Regions from separate parts of the Citrobacter sp. U14242 genome, predicted to be linked through region 1. Evidence: predicted binding sites of a transcription regulator. Region 1 holds the regulator's gene; each other region holds the start of a gene.
What was found. The regulator PurR, encoded in region 1, represses purine synthesis genes. The targets are predictions, from matches to a motif close to CANGCAAACGTTTGCNTG.
Positions count from the first base shown of each region.

Region 1 (4,243 bases):
TCTCGCTGTGAAACGCTAATATTTGCTTACTGATTTCAAATTTTTTGCAGGCAGAGCATGTGGTCGGAATATTCACTTGAAGTTGTTGATGCGGTGGCGCGTAACGGTAGCTTTAGTTCGGCTGCTCAGGAGTTGCACCGCGTACCTTCGGCGGTAAGCTACACTGTGCGCCAACTGGAAGAGTGGCTGGCTGTACCTCTTTTTGAACGTCGTCACCGGGACGTGGAATTAACGCCTGCTGGCGCGTGGTTTTTAAAAGAAGGTCGGTCTGTTATCAAAAAAATGCAGATCACCCGTCAGCAATGTCAACAAATCGCCAATGGCTGGCGAGGACAGCTGGCGATTGCGGTAGATAATATTGTTCGCCCGGAACGAACCCGACAGATGATTGTGGATTTCTACCGCCATTTCGATGATGTGGAGCTTCTGGTCTTTCAGGAGGTGTTTAATGGCGTCTGGGACGCGCTTTCGGACGGTCGTGTGGAGTTAGCTATCGGAGCAACGCAGGCCATTCCGGTAGGGGGACGCTATACGTTCCGGGATATGGGAATGTTGAGCTGGAGTTGCGTGGTAGCCAGTCATCATCCGCTGGCGACAATGCCGGGACCGCTCAGTGACGATACGTTGCGCAACTGGCCATCGCTGGTGCGCGAAGACACGTCCCGCACGCTGCCGAAACGTATTACATGGTTGCTGCACAACCAAAAACGCGTCGTGGTTCCTGACTGGGAATCCTCGGCCACCTGCTTGTCAGCCGGACTCTGTGTCGGGATGGTACCGACGCATTTTGCAAAACCGTGGATCGATAGCGGAAAATGGGTGGCGTTACAGCTGGAAAATCCGTTCCCGGATGCCGCGTGTTGCCTGACCTGGCAACAGAATGATACGTCGCCTGCACTGAGCTGGTTACTGGACTACCTGGGGGATAGTGAGACGCTGAATAAAGAGTGGCTGCGGGAGCCGGATGAGCTCCTCGCATAGCGTAATGCCGTTCAGTTAAGCATGTATGGAGAGCAGAACCCTTTCTCGGAGAGAGTATGTTCATTACCCCCGCCAACACCGATTGATGCTTTCTGAACGGCATTACCCACATAACGGGCTTAACGACGATAATCGCGGAATGGACCGTCGGCAACGGAACGACGTTCTACCAGACGTGGATGCACCTCGATTGACTGCGATTCTTCACGTTTATTCACGATACGGTCTAACAGCATGTTGAAAGCTGTTTCACCAAGTGAATCTTTTGGCTGGTGGATGGTGGTCAGCGCAGGGGTGAAGTAACGAGCGTTGCGCACGTTGTCGTAACCGATAACTGAGATATCCTGCGGCACGCGCAGTCCCATCTCGTCTGCGGCACACAGCGCACCCATCGCCATAATATCGCCACCACAGAATACGGCGGTTGGGCGATGCGACTGGGAGATGATTTGTTGCATAGCGCGGTAGCCGGATTCAGGTTCGAAATCACCCTGTACAATCCAGTTTTCGGGAACTTTAATCAGCGCTTCTTCCATCGCTTTCATGAAGCCAGCCAGGCGGCCTGCGCCGGTATTACGCTCCATGGGACCCGGGATCACACCGATCTCACGATGACCGCGTTCAATCAGATACCGGCCCGCCATGTAACCACCTTCGAAAGCGTTATCAATGACGGTATCGGTAAAGTCGGCTTTTGCTTCGCCCCAGTCCATGACCACCATTGGAATATGGCGATACTCTTCGAGCATGGAAAGCAGTGATTCCGGATACTCTGAACACATTACCAACAGGCCATCTACGCGCTTTTGCGCCATCATAGACAGGTATGCCTGCTGTTTTTCAAGACTGTTCCAGGCGTTGCCCAGAATCAGCGTGTAGCCTTTCTGGAAACAATTCTTCTCAACAGCCTCGATAATTTCGGCAAAATAGGCAGCTTCACTGCTGGTTGCCAACAAACCGATCGATTTGGTGTGATTCACCTTCAGGCTACGTGCCACTGCGCTGGGGGAGTAGTGCAGTTCTTTAATCGCTGCCCAGACAGCGTTGCGCGTTTCTTCTGCGACAAAGCGCGTTTTGTTAATTACGTGTGATACGGTTGTAGTGGAAACGTTTGCTCGCTTCGCTACATCTTTAATAGTTGCCATTACATCTCACTCCAGACCATATCCTAAGCTCCTGAGAATACTCCAGGTAAACGTTTGCCTTCACACACCCTCAACGCAACGTCGGGGTTGCGGCACGCCGGGAAAACGACACGGAACGTCAGGAAGGGGTCAATGGCCGGTACGCTAATCAAGTAAGCGTGGAATTTTGTCTGATCTTAACGAAAAGGGGAAGAGTTAAAAGCAGTTATCAATATAAATCGTGAGAGATTTTTGCTTTCAAGTGTGTAAAAATGCGCAATATCACTTTTTGTGTGGGAATAAAAAGGAGAAAACTTGATGAGCACCGATCTGAAATTTTCGTTAGTGACGACCATAATTGTTCTGGGCCTGATTGTCGCGGGTGGCCTGACTGCAGCACTGCACTGATTTCCCCCCGAGGGAGTTTGCTCTCCCTCACCCTTTCTGCTTGTCTTTTCCGTCCTATTTTTTGCCAATAAGCAAAAGTCTTTTGCAATTTTGTTAACTTTATTAATTTTGCGATCAATGTCATGCTTTTGACTCTTATGATGTGTCGTGCCAAGGCTCGACGTTACGGAGTCGATAGATGAAAATAAATTATCCTTTACTGGCGCTGGCGATAGGTGCGTTTGGCATTGGAACGACAGAATTTTCTCCCATGGGATTGCTACCCGTCATTGCCAAAGGTGTGGATGTTTCAATTCCGGCCGCTGGGATGTTAATCAGCGCGTATGCGGTAGGCGTGATGGTTGGCGCACCGCTGATGACATTACTGCTGTCCCATCGTGCGCGTCGCAATGCGCTTATCTTCCTGATGGCCATTTTTACGTTGGGTAATGTGCTTTCGGCGATATCTCCGGATTACACGACGCTGATGCTGTCGCGCATTTTGACCAGTCTTAACCACGGGGCATTTTTTGGCCTCGGTTCGGTTGTGGCAGCAAGCGTTGTCCCCAAACATAAACAGGCCAGCGCCGTTGCGACTATGTTTATGGGGTTAACTATCGCCAATATTGGCGGTGTTCCCGCGGCAACCTGGCTTGGGGAAACCATCGGCTGGCGTATGTCCTTTATGGCGACGGCGGGACTGGGTGTTATCGCAATGGTCAGTCTGTTCTTCTCGTTACCGAAAGGTGGGGCTGGTGAGCGCCCTGATGTGCGCAAAGAACTGGCGGTGTTAATGCGTCCACAAGTGGTGTCAGCGTTACTGACGACCGTTCTGGGGGCCGGGGCGATGTTTACGCTTTATACCTACATCTCACCCGTGCTGCATAGCATTACTCATGCTACGCCGGCGTTTGTCACCGGTATGCTGGTGCTGATTGGCGTTGGGTTCTCTATCGGTAACTATCTGGGGGGGAAACTGGCTGACCGTTCGGTTAACGGTACGCTGAAAGGCTTTTTGCTGCTGCTAATGATTATTATGCTGGCAATACCTTTCCTGGCTCGTAATGAGCTGGGTGCGGCCGTGAGTATGGTGGTGTGGGGCGCAGCAACGTTTGCGGTGGTTCCGCCGCTGCAGATGCGTGTGATGCGCGTTGCCAGCGAGGCACCTGGATTGTCATCGTCAGTTAATATTGGCGCGTTTAATCTGGGGAATGCCCTGGGAGCGGCTGCTGGTGGGGCGGTAATTTCCGGAGGATTGGGCTACAGTTTCGTACCGGTAATGGGGGCGATTGTGGCGGGTCTTGCGCTACTGCTGGTCTTTGTCTCGGCAAGGAAACAAGCGGAAGAAGTCTGCAACGCAACGAATTAAAAACAAAAACGCAGAAGGGAACCCCTTCTGCGTTGTCATTTATGCTGCGAAGTTTTTCGCAACAAATTCCCAGTTCACCAGTGCCCAGAAGTGTTCCAGGTAGCCAGGACGGGCATTACGATAATCGATGTAGTAGGCATGTTCCCACACGTCAACGGTCATCAGAGGCGTCGCGTCAGTCGTCAGCGGTGTACCTGCGTTGGAGGTGGACACGATAGCCAGTTTGCCATCCGTTCCTTTTACCAGCCAGGTCCAGCCAGAACCGAAATTCTTGATAGCGGCGTCGGTGAATTGTGCTTTGAAGTCTGCAAAGCTGCCAAAGGAGGCAGCAATCGCTTCGGCCAGTTTACCGGTCGGCTCGCCACCTGCGTTTGGTGCCAGG
Region 1 covers NZ_JBKGLW010000004.1:169,132-173,374, reverse strand. The annotation lists gene punR (DNA-binding transcriptional activator PunR) at 58-981, shown strand; gene purR (HTH-type transcriptional repressor PurR) at 1,101-2,126, opposite strand; gene cydH (cytochrome bd-I accessory subunit CydH) at 2,424-2,513, shown strand; gene ACLJXE_RS07910 (MFS transporter) at 2,692-3,861, shown strand; gene sodB (superoxide dismutase [Fe]) at 3,901-4,243, opposite strand, start outside.

Region 2 (4,243 bases), on a different contig from region 1:
CGGCGCAGCGACATCATTGACCGTGTGCGTAACGCCTGCACGCACGAAGGACGTCAGGCGTATTGGGTCTGCACGTTGATTGAAGAGTCTGATTTACTGGAGGCCCAGGCAGCAGAGGCCACGTGGGAAGAACTTAAACTCGCTCTGCCGGAGCTTAATATTGGCCTGGTGCATGGGCGCATGAAACCTGCCGAGAAGCTGTCTGTCATGGCTGCGTTTAAACAGGGTGCAATGCATTTACTGGTCGCCACTACAGTGATTGAAGTCGGTGTAGACGTACCAAACGCCAGCCTGATGATTATTGAAAACCCGGAGCGTCTGGGCTTAGCGCAGTTACACCAGCTGCGCGGCCGCGTCGGTCGCGGTGCAGTCGCTTCTCACTGCGTCCTGCTGTACAAATCACCGCTGTCAAAAACAGCGCAAAAACGTCTGCAGGTGCTGCGAGACAGCAACGACGGATTCATTATTGCGCAAAAAGATTTGGAGATCCGCGGCCCCGGTGAACTGTTGGGTACACGCCAGACCGGAACGGCGGAATTTAAGGTAGCGGATTTACTGCGCGATCAGGCCATTATTCCGGAAGTTCAGCGCATTGCCCGCCATATTCACGAACGTTATCCACAGCAGGCAGTGGCGCTGATAGAGCGCTGGATGCCAGAAACTGAACGCTACTCCAACGCATAACCCTCTTCATCGCGGCGGTTATCACACCGCCGCACGGCCTTTATTGCGCAAAAATCGGCAACAGCAGATACAGCTTAATCACCAGTGCGTTGACGATATCGATAAAGAACGCCCCCACCATCGGCACCACCAGAAACGCCATATGTGATGGGCCAAAACGTTCGGTAATCGCCTGCATGTTGGCAATCGCTGTCGGCGTTGCGCCGAGGCCAAAGCCACAGTGCCCGGCTGCCAGAACCGCCGCATCGTAGTTCTTACCCATCAGGCGCCAGGTGACGAAAATCGCATACAGCGCCATGAAAACGGTCTGTACGACAAGGATTGCCAACATTGGCAGCGCCAGCGAAGCCAGTTCCCATAGCTTGAGGCTCATTAACGCCATTGCCAGGAACAGCGACAGGCTGACGTTACCAAGCACCGAAACCGCACGCTCAAACACCCGATAAAAGCCCAGTAGCGCCAGACCATTACTCAGGATCACACCAACAAACAGTACGCAGACGAAGGTCGGCAGTTCCAGCACCGTTCCCACCAACATTTGCGCAACGATTTTGCCCACCGTCAGGCAGATAGCAATCAGCGCGATAGTTTCAATCAGCACCAGCGAGGTGATCATGCGCCCAACATCCGGCTTTTCAAACGCAGTCGGTACTGCCTGATCGTCCGGCATACCATCCGGAGTCGTGGAGTGTTTAACCAGATAGCGCGCGACAGGACCACCAATCAAACCGCCCAGCACCAGGCCGAACGTTGCGCATGCCATTGCCACTTCAGTTGCATTAGCGAAACCATAGCGTTCAATAAACAGCTTGCTCCACGCCGCTCCGGTTCCGTGCCCACCAGAGAGCGTTATCGAACCGGCAATCAGGCCCATCAACGGGTCGAGACCCAGCAGGCTTGCCATACCGATACCGATGGCGTTCTGCATTAATAGCAGCCCAACAACCACAATCAGAAAGATGCCCACCACGCGGCCGCCAGCGCGCAGGCTGGCAATATTGGCATTCAGGCCGATAGTTGCGAAGAACGCCAGCATCAGCGGATCGCGCAACGTCATATCAAAATTGACCTCCCAGCCCATGCTTTTTTTCAGCACCAGCAACGCGATCGCCACCAGCAATCCACCTGCTACAGGTTCGGGAATCGTATATTTTTTCAGGAAAGAGACAGACTGGACGAGCTTACGCCCCAGCAGCAACACCAGGGTTGCAGCAACCAGTGTTGATAATGTATCGAGGTAAAACATATACAGCTCCATTAGTGCGCTTTGCAGTTCTGCTACGCACGATTCATTCCAGGTCGATTTTTAGCTCTTAATGAGTTATCGGGGTGGATTTTAAGCAGAAAATGATGAAAAGTTATATAAAAATGTTTGTTTATCCGTTTTAAATATTAAGAATAGTTACTCGCAAACGTTTGCTTTTCTGCCCTGGTCAGATAAAATCACCGCTTTTCCACCATGGGATTGCCTCTGATGTCCGTTAACGCCGTAGAGTCGACCAATGCGCAACCGGTTGCGCAGACTCACAACAGTGAACTGATTTACCGTCTTGAAGATCGCCCCCCGCTAGCCCAAACCCTGTTTGCCGCCTGTCAGCACCTGCTGGCCATGTTCGTCGCGGTAATCACGCCTGCTCTGTTAATCTGCCAGGCGCTCGGTTTACCGGCTCAGGATACTCAACACATTATCAGTATGTCGCTGTTCGCTTCTGGCGTAGCTTCTATCATTCAGATTAAAGCCTGGGGACCGGTGGGTTCAGGGCTGTTATCCATTCAGGGCACCAGCTTTAACTTTGTTGCGCCGCTGATTATGGGCGGTACGGCGCTAAAAACCGGTGGCGCCGATATCCCAACCATGATGGCGGCGTTGTTTGGCACACTGATGCTGGCAAGCTGCACCGAGATGGTTATCTCGCGTGTACTGCATCTGGCACGTCGTATTATTACTCCGCTGGTCTCAGGGGTGGTAGTAATGATCATTGGTCTGTCACTGATTCAGGTGGGTCTGACATCGATTGGCGGCGGTTACGCCGCAATGAGCGACAATACCTTTGGCGCACCGAAGAATCTGATGCTGGCGGGTGTCGTGCTGGCGCTGATTATCATTCTTAATCGCCAGCGCAACCCGTACCTGCGCGTTGCGTCACTGGTGATTGCCATGGCTGCGGGCTACCTGCTGGCCTGGTTTATGGGCATGTTGCCGCAAAATACCGCTCCGGTAAGTCAGGATCTGATCATGGTACCAACGCCGCTGTATTACGGTCTGGGTATCGACTGGAGCTTACTGCTACCGCTGATGCTGGTCTTTATGATCACCTCGCTGGAGACCATCGGTGATATTACGGCCACCTCCGATGTCTCCGAACAACCGGTCTCGGGTCCGCTGTACATGAAACGTCTGAAAGGTGGAGTACTGGCGAACGGCCTGAACTCGTTTGTTTCTGCCGTGTTCAACACCTTCCCGAACTCCTGCTTCGGTCAGAATAACGGGGTCATCCAGTTAACCGGCGTTGCCAGCCGCTATGTTGGTTTTGTGGTGGCGCTGATGCTGATCGCACTGGGTCTGTTCCCGGCAGTCAGTGGCTTTGTACAACATATCCCTGAACCTGTTCTGGGCGGGGCAACGCTGGTGATGTTCGGGACTATCGCGGCCTCCGGGGTACGTATCGTGTCACGTGAACCGCTGAACCGCCGTGCCATTCTGATTATTGCACTGTCGCTGGCTGTCGGCCTCGGCGTCTCCCAGCAACCGCTGATCCTGCAGTTTGCGCCTGACTGGGTGAAAAACCTGCTCTCTTCTGGCATTGCTGCTGGCGGTATTACCGCTATTGTTCTGAACCTGATTTTCCCGCCAGAGAAAGCGTAAGCGAAATGCGGCGTTGATTCAGAATCAACGCCGCTGTAACGCTCTTTCACCATTCCCGCCTTGAGGATTGCGCGTAAATCGTGCATAACTTGACTATGTGCACTTCGCGGGATGGAAGACCATGAAATTTATTGGAAAGCTGCTTATTTACGTGCTGATCGCCTGTGCAGTGGCGATCCTCGGCCTTTATTTTCTACTGCAAACCCGTTGGGGTGCAGAGCATGTCAGCGCCTGGGTGTCAGAGAACAGCAGCTACCACCTGGCTTTTGATGCCATCGATCACCGGTTTTCCTCCCCATCCCATATTCTGTTGAAAAATGTCACTTTTGGTCGTGATGGGCAGCCTGCCACGTTGGTCGCAAAAACGGTTGATATTGGCCTGAGCAGTCGTCAGATCACCGACCCGTTGCACGTTGACACCATCTTGTTGCAAAACGGTACGCTCAATCTTTCTCAACAAACTGCGCCGCTTCCGTTCCAGGCCGATCGCCTGCAGCTACAGGATATGGCATTAAATAGCCCCGGCAGTGAGTGGAACCTGAGCGCGCAACGCGTGAACGGTGGCGTTATTCCCTGGAACCCTGAGGCGGGTAAAATTCTCGGCAACAAAGCGCAAATTCAGCTCAGCGCCAGTTCATTAACGCTTAACGACGTTCCCACCACCAACGTGCTAATTGAAGGCAGCATTGACCA
Region 2 covers NZ_JBKGLW010000002.1:337,687-341,929, forward strand. The annotation lists gene recG (ATP-dependent DNA helicase RecG) at 1-684, shown strand, start outside; gene gltS (sodium/glutamate symporter) at 725-1,930, opposite strand; gene xanP (xanthine/proton symporter XanP) at 2,159-3,550, shown strand; gene ACLJXE_RS04360 (AsmA family protein) at 3,672-4,243, shown strand, end outside.
Region 2: a site for PurR is predicted at 2,090-2,107, ahead of gltS (sodium/glutamate symporter). Genes of this name have one in related genera too.

Region 3 (4,243 bases), on a different contig from region 1:
TGCGCATACCGCCTCATTTGCTGAGATTGAAGCTGCGCGCGGTGATATTTCCCTGACCTACTTTGAATACGGCACGCTGTCAGCATTGTGGCTGTTTAAACAGGCGCAGCTTGATGTGGTGATTCTGGAAGTGGGGTTAGGCGGCCGTCTTGACGCAACCAATATCGTCGATGCTGATGTCGCGGTAGTCACCAGCATTGCGCTTGACCATACTGACTGGCTGGGGCCCGATCGCGAAAGCATTGGCCGTGAGAAGGCGGGGATCTTCCGAGCAGAGAAACCGGCTATCGTCGGTGAACCGGAAATGCCCTATACCATCGCAGATGTGGCGCAAGAGACAGGGGCGATACTGCAGCGCCGTGGTGTGGACTGGCGCTATTCGGTTACAGAGAACGACTGGTCATTCACAGATAGCCACGGTACGCTGACACAACTGCCGTTACCGCAGGTCCCGCAACCTAACGCCGCGACCGCACTGGCAGCACTGAGAGCCAGCGGACTTAACGTCAGCGAGCAGGCGATTCGTGAAGGTATCGAGCAGGCTATTTTACCGGGGCGTTTTCAGATTGTGAGCAAGTCACCGCGAGTGATTTTTGATGTTGCTCATAATCCGCATGCAGCGGAATATTTGACTGAACGTCTGAAAAAGTTAGTGAAAAGCGGGCGCGTACTTGCGGTTATCGGTATGCTACATGATAAAGACATTGCCGGTACGTTAGCCTGGTTGAAAAGCGTGGTTGACGATTGGTATTGTGCGCCTCTGGAAGGCCCGCGTGGCGCAACGGCAGAACAACTGCTGGAGCACCTGGGTAATGGCGAAGCCTATGACAGCGTGGCTCAGGCATGGCTTGCGGCCCTGGCCGCGGCAAAACCAGAAGATACCGTGTTGGTGTGTGGATCGTTTCACACTGTCGCACATGTCATGGAAGTAATAGACGTGGGGAGAAGCGGTGGCGAGTAAGTTTCAGAATCGATTAGTTGGCACTATTGTGCTGGTCGCGCTTGGGGTGATTGTGCTTCCCGGGTTGCTCGACGGGCAGAAAAAACATTATCAGGATGAGTTTGCGGCGATCCCGCTGGTACCAAAACCCGGCGATCGCGATGAACCGGACATGATGCCTGCGGCGACGCAGGCACTGCCGACGCAACCGCCGGAAGGTGCCGCAGAAGAGGTACGTGCCGGTGATGCGGCTGCACCGTCATTGGATCCGTCGCGTCTGACGGCAGCAAACAACGCGGAGTTAGATCCTATCCCTGCACCTGTGGAGCCACCAAAACCTAAACCGAAGCCGCAAACTGTTGCTGCTGCTCCGGCGCCGACGCCCGTTCCTGCCCCTGCACCGAAACCGGTCGTCGACGACGCCCCGGCACCAACCGGGAAAGCCTACGTTGTGCAGCTTGGCGCGTTGAAAAATGCGGATAAGGTCAATGAGATCGTCGGTAAGTTACGTGGTGCGGGTTTCCGGGTATATACTTCCCCGTCAACGCCAGTACAGGGTAAAATAACCCGAATTCTTGTCGGGCCTGATGCGTCCAGAGATAAGCTGAAAAACTCGCTGGGAGAACTGCAGAAAATCTCCGGCCTGAGTGGAGTTGTTATGGGGTATACCCCTAATTAAGGGGCTGTCTCATGTAGGCCGGATAAGGTATTAACACCGCTCTCCGGCAGTGCCCGAAGAGGCATAAAACCGTATGGCGTTGAAGATTTTTTCAGCGCCATTTTTATTTACGCGTGGAAAGGAAATCCCTACGCAAACGTTTTCTTTTTCTGTTAGAATGCGCCCCGAACAGGACGACAGGGCGTAAAATCGTGGGACACTTATGGTCTGGATTGATTACGCCATTATCGCGGTGATTGGTTTTTCCTGTCTGGTTAGCCTGATCCGTGGCTTTGTACGTGAAGCATTATCGTTGGTGACTTGGGGTTGTGCTTTCTTTGTCGCCAGCCATTACTACACTTACCTGTCTGTCTGGTTTACGGGCTTTGAAGACGAACTGGTTCGGAATGGGATTGCTATCGCGATACTGTTTATCGCGACACTTATCGTCGGCGCTATCGTTAACTTTGTGATAGGTCAGCTGGTGGAGAAAACAGGCCTGTCGGGGACTGACAGGGTGTTGGGGATCTGCTTCGGTGCTCTGAGAGGGGCGTTGATCGTCGCCGCCATACTGTTCTTTCTCGATACATTTACCGGTGTGTCGAAAAGTGAAGACTGGAGTAAGTCGCAGCTGATCCCACAGTTCAGTTTCATCATCAGATGGTTCTTTGACTATCTGCAAAGCTCGTCAAGTTTCTTGCCCAAAGTATAAACTTTGGGTCGTTGCTGAACGAGGAAAAGACGTATGTGCGGTATTGTCGGTATCGCCGGTGTTATGCCGGTAAACCAGTCGATTTATGACGCGTTAACGGTGCTTCAGCACCGTGGTCAGGATGCCGCAGGCATCATCACCATTGATGCCAATAACTGCTTCCGTTTGCGTAAAGCAAACGGAATGGTGAGCGATATTTTTGAAGCGCGCCATATGCAGCGTTTGCAGGGCAATATGGGCATCGGTCATGTGCGTTACCCAACGGCTGGCAGCTCCAGCGCCTCCGAAGCTCAACCTTTTTATGTCAACTCACCGTATGGCATCACGCTTGCCCACAACGGCAACCTGACCAACGCGCATGAGCTGCGTAAAAAGCTGTTCGAAGAAAAGCGCCGTCACATCAATACCACTTCAGATTCTGAAATTCTGCTGAATATTTTCGCCAGCGAGCTGGATAATTTCCGCCACTACCCGCTGGAAGCCGATAATATTTTTGCTGCGATTGCCGCAACTAACCGCCAGATCCGCGGCGCCTATGCCTGCGTGGCGATGATTATCGGCCACGGTATGGTGGCCTTCCGCGATCCTAATGGTATCCGCCCGCTGGTGCTGGGCAAACGCGATATCGGCGATGGTCGTACCGAATATATGGTGGCTTCCGAGAGCGTGGCGCTGGATACGCTGGGCTTTGAATTCCTGCGTGATGTTGCTCCTGGTGAGGCGGTGTATATTACCGAAAAAGGCCAGTTGTTTACCCGCCAGTGTGCCGATAATCCGGTCAGTAACCCATGCCTGTTTGAATATGTTTACTTCGCGCGTCCTGACTCCTTCATCGACAAGATTTCCGTCTATAGCGCCCGTGTGAATATGGGAACAAAGCTTGGCGAAAAAATTGCCCGTGAGTGGGAAGATCTGGATATTGACGTGGTGATCCCCATTCCGGAAACCTCTTGTGATATTGCGCTGGAAATTGCCCGTATCCTCGGTAAGCCATATCGTCAGGGGTTTGTGAAAAACCGCTACGTGGGGCGTACCTTTATCATGCCGGGTCAGCAACTGCGCCGTAAATCCGTGCGCCGTAAGCTGAACGCCAACCGTGCGGAATTCCGTGATAAGAACGTGCTGCTGGTAGACGACTCCATTGTGCGCGGGACCACCTCAGAACAGATTATCGAGATGGCGCGTGAGGCCGGAGCGAAGAAGGTGTATCTGGCCTCTGCCGCACCGGAGATTCGCTTCCCGAACGTTTATGGTATCGATATGCCTACGGCGACGGAGCTGATTGCTCATGGTCGTGAAGTAGACGAGATCCGTCAAATCATTGGCGCGGATGGGCTCATCTTCCAGGATCTGAATGATCTGATCGACGCTGTGCGTGCTGAGAACCCGGATATTCAGCAGTTTGAATGCTCCGTGTTTAATGGCGTCTATGTCACTAAAGATGTTGACCAGCAGTATCTCGATTTCCTGGACTCTTTGCGTAATGACGATGCCAAAGCGGTATTGCGCCAGAACGAAGCGGAAAATCTTGAGATGCACAACGAAGGTTAACGATATCGCCAGCGGCATAATGTCGCTGGCTTTCATCAGTCATTAACCACGCCGAAGCGAATAGCGTATTTCTGTACTTTGTATTGCAGCGTCGTTCGGGAAACATTGAGACTGCGTGCCGCAGCGGCAATATTTCCCTGACAAGTATTTAGTGCCGTTTCAATCAGGCTTTTTTCGAATCTGGCCACCTGTATGTCAAGGGAGCTATCCCCCTCTGGCTCAGAGCGTATGGGTCGGCTGACAACGGTTGGGATATCTGCAACGCCTAAGTTTAACTCCTCCTCTTCAAAGACAATCTTTTTCAGCATCCCGTCGTTCTCTTGCATAATCATGCTGCGCACGATGGCATTTTCCAGCATCCTGACATTGCCAGGCCAGGTAT
Region 3 covers NZ_JBKGLW010000001.1:264,201-268,443, forward strand. The annotation lists gene folC (bifunctional tetrahydrofolate synthase/dihydrofolate synthase) at 1-961, shown strand, start outside; gene dedD (cell division protein DedD) at 951-1,619, shown strand; gene cvpA (colicin V production protein) at 1,822-2,310, shown strand; gene purF (amidophosphoribosyltransferase) at 2,344-3,861, shown strand; gene ACLJXE_RS01265 (sigma-54 interaction domain-containing protein) at 3,897-4,243, opposite strand, start outside.
Region 3: a site for PurR is predicted at 1,749-1,766, ahead of cvpA (colicin V production protein). Genes of this name have one in related genera too.

Region 4 (4,243 bases), on a different contig from region 1:
CGGCTCAACCACTAACAGATTTACCTGTTCTTCAGTATCGCTCAAATAAACACAGGCGGCGTCACCTACCATTGGCGACCAGTTCACGCCGTGGGCAACAAAGTGCCAGCTTTTTGGCATTTGCGGTTTAAGATACCGAATAGCCACCAACGCATTTAGCACCAGTTCCGCTTTTTGTTCTTTAGCTAAATCCAGGTAACGGCATTTTTCTTCGAAGGAGAAATAAAGCGCAGCGTCATCGACACAAAAACCAGACGGAGAAAATGCATCAGGCGTGAGCATTTTACGCGCAAAACGCGAGCGGAATAACATGCCATTGGCTAAATCGAGCATCATGCGATCGTGCTCTTCATCATAATACCAGCGCCAGTTATCGTCGGGTTTAATTCGCATCAGTTTCTCTCCTTTCCTTAATCATCGCCATTGCGACACTATCCTTTTGCCGCTTCGTTTATTGCCCTAATAATAAAAGCTCAGAATGTTTAAATAAGCAACAGTAAAGGAATATAAAACAACCAGGGCTAGAAATAAAGCCCTGGTTGTCGGATTAAGGCATGGATCAGATATTGCTGACGATTTCTTTAATCAACGGCGGACCTTTAAAAATAAATCCCGAATAAATCTGAACCAGTGAAGCACCGGCAGCCATTTTTTCCCGCGCGGCAATCACCGAGTCGATCCCACCAACACCAATAATCGGCAACTGCCCTTTTAATTCCTGAGACAACTGACGAATAATTTCTGTACTTTTTAATTGCAATGGTCGGCCGCTCAAACCACCCATTTGGTCACAATTCTTCATTCCCTGAACAAGGGAACGATCAAGGGTGGTATTTGTGGCAATAACGCCATCAATATTATGACGAACCAAACTGTCGGCAACCTGGATCAGTTCCTCCACAGAAAGATCCGGCGCGATCTTTACCGCCACCGGCACATATTTATGGTGGATCGCCTGGAGATCGTTTTGCTTATTTTTAATAGCCGCCAGCAGATCATCCAGAGCCTCGCCATATTGTAGCGTACGCAACCCTGGAGTATTTGGTGAAGAGATATTAATCGCAATATAACCAGCATAAGCATAGACTTTTTCCATACAAATCAGATAGTCATCTTTGCCATTCTCTACCGGGGTGTCTTTATTCTTACCAATATTAATCCCCAGAATACCGTCAAAATGCGATTTTTTAACGTTCTCGACCAGGTTATCAACACCCAGGTTATTAAACCCCATGCGGTTGATCAAACCTTCTGCATCGACCAGACGGAACAGACGCGGCTTATCGTTACCCGGCTGCGGACGCGGCGTCACAGTACCGATTTCAATTGAACCGAATCCCATCGCCCCAAGTGCATCAATGCACTCCCCGTCTTTATCCAGTCCGGCAGCAAGACCGAGCGGATTTTTAAACGTCAGCCCCATACAGGTAACCGGTTTTGCGGGTACTTTCTGGCGGACAAGCGCTTCAAGCGGTGTACCCGTAATGCGACGTAATTGCTGGAATGTTAATTCATGAGCGCGCTCTGGATCGAGCTGAAAAAGGGCTTTACGAACGAAGGGGTAGTACATGAACTCTCCTGGATTCCCGGTGTGCAAACCGGGGGCGTATTATGTGCGATCGCGAACAAAAAGGGAATTGACCTGCGGCAATAAAAAGCAAACGTTTTCTTTCCGCTCCTCGTTTTATGCAATTTTCAGCTTTTCTATCCCGCATAAATCATTTCGATAAACAAAACCTCTCTGCCAGACTGCACAAATTGTTATCAATGTTAAATAAAAACGAACAATTGGTTATAAGGAGAGATTGTAAATATGCGCGTTATCACTCTGGCGGGCAGCCCACGCTTCCCCTCTCGCTCCGGCGCCTTACTGGAATATGCGCGAGAAAAACTGAACGGGCAGGAAATCGAGGTTTACCACTGGAATTTGCACAATTTTGCGCCCGATGATCTGATCTATGCGCGATTCGACAGCCCGGCGCTGAAGACGTTTATCGAACAACTGCAGGCCGCCGACGGACTGATTGTCGCCACGCCGGTCTACAAAGCGGCCTATTCCGGCGCATTGAAAACCTTGCTCGATCTGCTCCCTGAACGCGCGCTGGAGGGCAAAGTCGTGTTGCCGCTGGCGACCGGCGGCACCGTGGCGCATTTGCTGGCCGTCGATTACGCCCTGAAACCCGTCCTCAGCGCACTGAAAGCCCAGGAGATCCTGCACGGTGTTTTTGCCGATGATTCGCAGGTCATCGATTATCAGCATAAGCCGCAGTTTACGCCCAACCTGCAACTGCGCCTGGACAGTGCGCTTGATACCTTCTGGCAGGCTTTGCAACGCCGCGATGTCCAGCTTTTGTCCTTGAACGCTCTGCGAGGTGCCGCCCATGCTTAATTTACTTAAACGCCATACGCCATGGCTGGCGCTGACTGGGCTGCTGTCTTTATCGACGCTGGTTCACGCCGCAGATACCGCGCCAGATGCCCTGCGCATTGGTTATCAGAAAGGGAGCATCAGCATGGTGTTGGCAAAAAGCCATCAGTTGCTGGAAAAACGCTACCCACAGACAAAAATCTCATGGATTGAGTTTCCTGCCGGACCACAAATGCTGGAGGCGCTAAATATCGGCAGCATCGATCTGGGCAGCACCGGTGATATCCCGCCGATTTTTGCCCAGGCCGCCGGGGCCGATCTGGTCTACGTAGGCGTCGAGCCGCCCAAACCGAAAGCTGAAGTGGTTCTGGTGCCGAAAAATAGCCCAATCCAGAGCGTCGCAGAGCTTAAAGGACATAAAGTCGCCTTCCAGAAAGGTTCCAGCGCCCACAATTTACTGCTCCGCGCCCTGCAGCAGGCTGGGTTGAATTTTACCGATATCCAGGCCACGTATCTGACACCCGCCGATGCGCGTGCCGCTTTCCAACAAGGAAATGTGGATGCATGGGCAATTTGGGACCCGTACTACTCCGCCGCGTTACTGCAAGGTGACGTACGCGTTTTGAAAGATGGTACCGACCTCAAACAGACCGGTTCGTTTTACCTCGCCGCGCGCCCTTATGCCGAGAAAAACGGCGCTTTTATTCATGGCGTATTAGACACCTTTAGCCAGGCCGATGCCTTAACCCTCAGTCAACGTCAGCAAAGTATCACCCTGCTGGCTAAAACCATGGGGCTGCCTGAACCGGTCATAGCATCTTATCTGGACCATCGCCCGCCAACCACTATTACCCCTGTAAGCGCCTCTGTTGCCGCACTGCAGCAACAAACCGCCGATCTGTTTTATGACAACCGGTTGTTGCCGAAAAAAATCGATATTCGCCAGCGTATCTGGCAGCCCACTCAGCAGGCAGGAGCAAAATTATGAGTCTGAACATGTTCTGGTTTTTACCCACGCACGGTGACGGCCATTATCTGGGAACAGAAGAAGGTTCACGCCCGGTCGATCACAGTTATCTGCAACAAATCGCGCAAACAGCCGATCGTCTGGGGTTTACCGGGGTGCTGATCCCGACCGGTCGCTCCTGCGAAGATGCCTGGCTGGTCGCCGCCTCAATGATCCCGGTCACCCAGCGGTTAAAATTTTTGGTCGCGCTACGTCCCAGCGTAACCTCACCCACGGTTGCGGCACGCCAGGCGGCGACGCTCGACAGACTGTCCAACGGTCGCGCGCTGTTTAACCTGGTAACCGGCAGCGATCCGCAGGAGCTGGCGGGCGATGGCGTGTTCCTCGATCACACAGAACGTTATGAAGCCTCCGCTGAATTCACTCAGGTATGGCGGCGCTTGCTGCAAGGCGAAACCGTGGATTTCAACGGTAAACACGTCCACGTCCGTGGGGCAAAACTCTTTTTCCCGCCTGTGCAACGGCCCCACCCTCCGCTGTACTTCGGCGGTTCTTCCGACGTGGCGCAGGATCTTGCCGCCGAGCAGGTTGATCTCTATCTGACCTGGGGCGAGCCACCTGAACAGGTCAAAGAGAAGATTGAACAGGTGCGGGCTAAAGCGGCGGCGCTCGGGCGCAAGATCCGATTTGGTATTCGCCTGCACGTGATTGTACGCGAAACCACCGCAGAGGCGTGGCAGGCGGCGGATCGCCTGATTGCCCATCTGGATGACGACACCATTGCCAAAGCTCAGGCCGCCTTCGCAAGAACCGACTCTGTGGGTCAACAGCGAATGGCGGCGCTGCACAACGGCAGACGCGATCAACTGGAAATTAGCCCGAACCTGTGGGCTGGTGTAGGGCTGGTA
Region 4 covers NZ_JBKGLW010000008.1:27,844-32,086, forward strand. The annotation lists gene zapC (cell division protein ZapC) at 1-393, opposite strand, end outside; gene pyrD (quinone-dependent dihydroorotate dehydrogenase) at 560-1,570, opposite strand; gene ssuE (NADPH-dependent FMN reductase) at 1,814-2,389, shown strand; gene ACLJXE_RS14325 (sulfonate ABC transporter substrate-binding protein) at 2,382-3,356, shown strand; gene ssuD (FMNH2-dependent alkanesulfonate monooxygenase) at 3,353-4,243, shown strand, end outside.
Region 4: a site for PurR is predicted at 1,655-1,672, ahead of pyrD (quinone-dependent dihydroorotate dehydrogenase). Genes of this name have one in related genera too.